Regions from separate parts of the Bacillus sp. NEAU-Y102 genome, predicted to be linked through region 2. Evidence: riboswitches for the same ligand, from Rfam matches in the RefSeq annotation. Region 2 holds a riboswitch; the other holds the start of a gene.
What was found. A riboswitch is a leader RNA that binds a small molecule or an ion and turns the genes downstream of it on or off. The one in region 2 is predicted to bind S-adenosylmethionine.

Region 1: it holds a riboswitch for S-adenosylmethionine, as region 2 does, so the genes downstream of both, ACYFX0_RS22095 (cyclase family protein) here and ACYFX0_RS00445 (M20 family metallopeptidase) in region 2, are expected to answer to the same signal.

What each region holds. Positions count from the first base shown of each region.
Region 1 is NZ_JBTWFK010000009.1:75,445-78,626, forward strand. Features, by position in the region: gene ACYFX0_RS22085 (ATP-binding protein) at 1-118, shown strand, start outside; gene ACYFX0_RS22090 (hypothetical protein) at 348-728, shown strand; gene ACYFX0_RS22095 (cyclase family protein) at 863-1,495, opposite strand; SAM riboswitch class I at 1,581-1,693, opposite strand; gene ACYFX0_RS22100 (PRK06851 family protein) at 1,842-2,951, shown strand; gene ACYFX0_RS22105 (nucleotidyltransferase domain-containing protein) at 3,063-3,182, shown strand, end outside.
Region 2 is NZ_JBTWFK010000001.1:96,917-100,098, forward strand. Features, by position in the region: gene ACYFX0_RS00445 (M20 family metallopeptidase) at 218-1,423, opposite strand; SAM riboswitch class I at 1,512-1,613, opposite strand; gene ACYFX0_RS00450 (AAA domain-containing protein) at 1,689-3,182, opposite strand, start outside.

The DNA of each region.
Region 1 (3,182 bases), on a different contig from region 2:
TACAGGACTTGGATTAATGATTACATATAAAATTATTAAGGAACATCAAGGGAGTATCACGATCCAAAGTAGTCTAGGAGTAGGAACGAAAGTCGAAATTTTTCTGCCGACCGTTTAATGTATTGGGAGAAAAGATTTTTCAGAAAAGTGTTCTTGTTGTGTAAATATAAACATTTTATAAAATGTTTCAAGAAGGGTTTTTTTTATAAAATACTTCGTTTATAATGGAGGAAAATATCGACATGAGATTGATTGCTCATGTAACGGTTCAGTAGTGTTATGAAAAGATAAGAAGGGGTGCACGCGCATCCTTTTTTCTATGCAGATATTATGAAAGAGGTGGTATGATGGAATTAACATTAAATTCGACTGTATGTTTACACACGATTCAATTTCGAAAAGAGCAAAAGAATTATATTGTAAAAGATACAATTACAGGAGAAAAATATGAAATGCCGCCACTTTGGATTGATGCATTGGCAATGATGCGTGACGGTTTTTTATTGGGAGAAATTGAGGAGAAATTAAAAGAAGAGTATCCATCTGAAGAAGTGAATATGTTAGCATTCACGAGGCAACTGTTAGAACTAGAACTTGTTGAAATGGTAGATGGAGAAGAGATAGCTTGCACAAAGAAGAAAGAGATAGATTGTTTAGCTTGGGTGCGTCCCCGTGTGGAACAATTCTTTCTTAATTTAAATAGAAAATATAGAAGCAAAGACCAGTAGTGGCCTTTGCTTTTTTTAATCCCGCTATTTGCCGGGCAGTAAGACCCCCACCTCAAAATTCAGCGGAAGCAAAGAAGTTAGGTGTGGGATGAACAAACCCCCCACTGATTAAAGGTTCGCTTTATAGGTTGTGTTTAAAATATAACAGCAAATGCTCTTGCGAAAGCACCGTCACTATTTTTAATTTTTAAAGGTGCGGCTGAGAAAAAGAAACGTTTTGTTTCGATAGCATCTAGATTTGTTAAGTTTTCGATTAAATAAATATTATTCCCTAGTAATATGTGATGAATCGGTGATGTTTCTGTTGTGACTTCATCAGGAGAAATGAAATCTAAACCGATAGATTTTACCTTTAATCGCACTAGTTCTTTAGCTAATTCTTCAGAAAGGTAAAATGCTTCTTTCTCATAAGCTTCTGTATTCCATTTAGTGGATAGATTAGAATGAAAAATAACAATATCACCTTCTTTTATGTCAGTATTATGCAATACTGCCTTAGGTAATTTTCGCTCTTGAATATGTGTTACATCTATAAGAACAGCTTCGCCTACAAATTGATCCAGCGGTAATTGATCGATGGTCGTTGCGCCTGAAATAAAATGCGCAGGGGCATCACAATGTGTGCCAACGTGAACGACAGAATGAAAATCTGTAACTTGATAGCCTGATTCTTCAACACTTGTAACAGCTTCTAGTTGTATTTTAGGTGTTCCAGGAAATTGAGACATATTATTTTCAAATGTTTGCGATAGATCAATTACTTTCATTTTACATACCTCCAATATATATTTTTCAAATAATAAAAAGCTCATCCTTCAGTATCAAGAAAGATGAGCTTTACATGCTAGTTGAGTTTTATCTTCCAAAATGCAATGCATTTTGCAGGAATTAGCACCTATTCAGTTTGTATAAACTGAGGTTGCTGGGCTTCAAAGGGCCGGTCCCTCTGCCTCTCTTGATAAAGAAGTATTTAATTTTGAAATCGGAATTTTCCGATAGTTAAATTGTAATTCATTTCCTTTTTTCGTGCAATACAAAATAGGTATTCACCCAAATAAAGCTGCTCGCATATTGTAGCTTATGTAAATAGAATGCTGCGAAGGAGTGAGTGCAGTGACAGGAAATGTATTGAATTATTATGCTGGTGGTAATACAGCTAGGGGATTTCACAATTTATACGAAGAGAATTTAAAAGGATTAGACAGATTATTTATCTTAAAGGGTGGCCCAGGAACGGGAAAATCTTCTTTAATAAAGGCAATAGGTCGGGAATGGGTTGAAAAAGGATATGATATTGAATTTTTACATTGTTCTTCTGACAATAAATCGGTTGATGGTGTAATTATCCCAAAATTAAAAGTAGGAATTGTTGATGGGACATCGCCGCATGTTATTGAGCCAAAAATGCCAGGCGTTGTTGAAGAATATATAAATTTAGGAATTGCTTGGGACTCAAATAAACTAAGAAAGCAGAAGTTAGAAATTGAAAGATTTGTTTCAGAAGCAAGCAAAGCTTTTCAGTCTGCTTACGCACATTTTAAAGAGGCATTGGTTATACATGATGAGTGGGAGAAGATATATATTGATAATATAGATTTTAATAAAGCAAATGAACTAACCGATCAGCTAATCCAGAAATTATTTGCAGATAAAAGCGGGAGACAATCGCTTGTAAAACATCGTTTTTTAGGAGCTGCTACACCGAAAGGAGCAGTTGATTTTGTTCCTAATTTAACAGAAGGGTTACCACATCGTTATTTTATAAAAGGGCGCCCAGGCTCTGGAAAATCAACGATGCTCAAAAAGTTAGCTAAGGAAGCTGAAGAAAAAGGGTTTGAAGTTGAAGTATATCATTGCGGATTTGACCCGAATAGTCTTGATATGGTTATCGTAAGAGAATTAGGATTTGCAATTTTTGATAGCACCGCACCACATGAATATTTTCCAAGTCGCGAGGGTGATGAAATTATTGATATGTATGCCCTTATTGTTACGCCAGGGACGGATGAGAAATATGCGAAGGAAATTCGTGATGTCTCCATTCAGTATAAAGCAAAAATGAATGAGGCGATGTCTTTCTTAGCGAAAGCAAAATCGGTTCGTGATAAATTAGAACGAATTTATATTGCTGCTATGGATTTTTCAATAGTAGATGCATATAAAGAGGAGATTCAAAAAGAGTTTGAACGAATTGCTGCTACTGTAATTGAAAAGCAACAATAGACGTTTCATTAGGCTGTCAGTAATTTCTGACAGTTTTTTTAGTATGTAGTAAAATTAATAGTGTATTGTCGAATTTCCAAGGAAATAATCAAAAAATGGAGTTGTTATGAAATGAGAGAGAAAATCGAGTTGGAGTTAGAAAGAATTGAAAAAGAGAATGATGTGAAAATTTTATTTGCGGTGGAATCAGGGAGTCGTGCTTGGGGGTTTCCATCGAAAGATAGCGATTAT
Region 2 (3,182 bases):
ACATTCTCTAGTTATTATCCTTTAATGCAATTCGAACTCACAGATCACCGTTACTATTAAACTAGACTAGACCAGATCCAAGATATCAATAAAGAAATTCATCCTCAAAATTAATGAAGAAACAAATGATTCATAAATAGAAAAGAACATTGATTTTTTTCAATGTTCTTTTCTATTATTTCTGCATATGAATTAGATTTATATTCGAAAAAGTGCCTTACCCCTGATTCCTCTGCACCTCTCTAAACTCCTCCTTCACCTTCTCTAACAACCCTTCTTCCGTAATTAATCGATACGCCGTATTTGCTAATGCTTTTGCCGATGTAATTAATGCTTTATCTCCAAGTTCTGAACGTGCTGCTTCTCTAAATTCATTCGTATGTGCAATTAAGTCATCTGGTCCGATTTTAATGTACGGATGAATTGTCGGTACGACTTGACTTACGTTTCCTGCGTCGGTTGAACCGATCCCTACTCTTTCTTTACGATTTACCTCTTCACCTAATAGTTCTAATTCTTCCGCTACGATATCGTTATATGTTTTTGTTACGAGTAATTCATCGATTTCATTTTGGAATTGATGAATTTTTACTTTTGCACCTGTTGCTAACGCTGCTCCCTCAGCAATGTTTCTTACTTTTTCTGTTACTTCTGCACATCTTTTTCGCGTTGCTGCGCGGATGAAGAACCTTGCCGCGGCGTAGTCAGGAATAATGTTAGGTGCTTTTCCGCCTTCTGTAATAACGCCATGAATTTTCACGTCTGACGGAAGTTGTTGGCGAAGTGCGTTAATACTGTTATAGAGCTGAATAACCGCATCTAATGCATTAATCCCTTCTTCTGGTGAGGCTGCAGCGTGAGCTGTTTTTCCGTAAAAATGAAAATCAAGTGGATCGACTGCTAATGAAGGACTCGTTGTCGCTGTCTTTGCGCTCGGATGAATCATAAGCGCCGCATCAATGTCTTTAAATAAACCTGCCTTTACATAACTTGATTTCGCGCTACCATTTGGCCCGCCTTCTTCTGCTGGTGTACCAAACACGACAACTTCCCCGCCAATTTCTTCAAGCGTTTCTGATAATGCGATTGCTGCTGCAACGCTAATTGTGCCAATTAAATTGTGACCACACGCATGACCTAGTCCTGGTAAAGCGTCATACTCCGCTAAAAATGCAATGACTGGTCCTTGTTTTCCTGAACTTTTTCGCGCGATAAAACCTGTTTCATGTCCAGCTATATTGTGTTGCAGCTGAAATCCTGCACTACCTAGTAATAAGCTTAACGTTCTGGATGCGTAAAACTCTTGGTTTCCAATCTCCGGATTCGCATGAATATCATGACTTGTTTCTATGTACTTTTCCTTATTTCTTTCGATACTCTCTTCAATTGTTTTTCTTTGTGACGTTACTCCTGTCGCTCCCATTGTTCTTCCTCCTTTTATTTTCACGTAAAAAAGCCTCTTTCTAAAAGATAGAAAGAGGCTTCTGTATATACAATCAAAATGAGCTTCTTTCTTATCTTTCAAGTTACCTTGCTGGAATTGGCACAGTATTCATAACGAATCCGCTGCCGAGGTATCATAGGGCCAGTCCCTCCACCTCTCGCGATAAGAATTTTCATAAAATTATATTAAATTACATTCATTCTAAGTTCATTCCAAATAAAAGTCAAGGAATTCCTATCCGAATTTACCGAATATCTAAAAATCCTTTTAATACACCAATTGTTTCTGGCGCTTGCAGTCTGGCACATACGTACGGAAATTCTGTACTACCTTCAAACATCATTTGAGATGTAAGCGGTGCGCCTGCCCAGAAGATTTCATCATCAATTACGATAAACGGGAATGCTTTATTTTGTCTTTGTAACTTTACATTTTTCAGTGGAACTGGTCCATCACTATAAACTGTTATCTGTGCATTTGTACGCATTAACGCTTGCCATACTCGCTTATCCACTTGTTTTGTACTTGGAAGTGAAATAATAATTTTTCGTTTTGCGGCTAAAATATCTTTTAATAACCCTTTCGGCTCTTCAAGATTCATTTCCATAAACCAGCGTAAACGTTTCGAAATTTTCCGTTCCCACAATTGTCTTGATGTCGTGCGATCATACACATCTCCATGACGTTCTATATGAGCTGTTAATTGTGATAACGCTTGTTTTCTCGAAAGGTTTTTACGCATATAATGGCAATCTGATAATTGAATGAACTTCCCTCTCGCTCTTGTCACTGCTACATTGACGAGGCGATGGTTTTTGTGATCAAAGAATAATACGCCAGGTCGTTCTTGCGGATAACTGTCAACCGTATCAAAGATCATCATATCTCTTTCAGAACCTTGGAACTTATGAACTGTCGCCGCTAAAACTGGTATGTTTTGATATTTCGTTCTCTGCAACATTTCTCTAATACACGTTGATAAAAAGCGTGACTGCGCCCTGTAAGGTGTCACAACACCAATCGACTGAACACCGTCTAACAATCCGATTAACATCATTTGCATCGCTACTAAACCAGACATAATGTTAAAACGTGAACCAGAAGCCGCATCTTTTAACGAAAAAGCTCCCATTTTGCTCGTATCAAATAAAACACTCGCTTCATTTGCGAACGGCTGCAATTGCGCAAGTTCTTTACGCTCTGAAACAGACGGATGATCGTATACTCTATTTTTATAAATAAACGAATTCGTAAACTTCGATATATCCGCATGCATACGTCTTTGTTCCTGCAACATAAATAGGTTCGGATGTGCTTCTGATTTATTAACAGACTCAACAATCCCAGCATGGTAAAACATATCTTCCCCAAGCCATTTGCGAACAAGTTCATGGTTCGCCATCGCAATTGGAGGTAATTGTAAAAAGTCGCCACAAACAACGATACGTTTTCCAAGTGAAGCAGCTAATGCGATTTGCGGAACGAACGCCATACTCACTTCATCTACGACAACTAAATCAAATGTACGCTCATAAATTAGCGCATCAATTGCACATTTTGATAGAGTTGCACCAATTACTTTCGCATTTTCAATATATTCTTTTTCTACTTCTTTAATTTTCGCTTTTTGCTTTCGAAGATCACTTTCAATCTCTTGTATACGCTTCTTATCAGCAGAAGTCGCTTTATATGATAAAATCTTTTCACGAAGATCTTGTCGTGTTTCTTCTAAATAGAG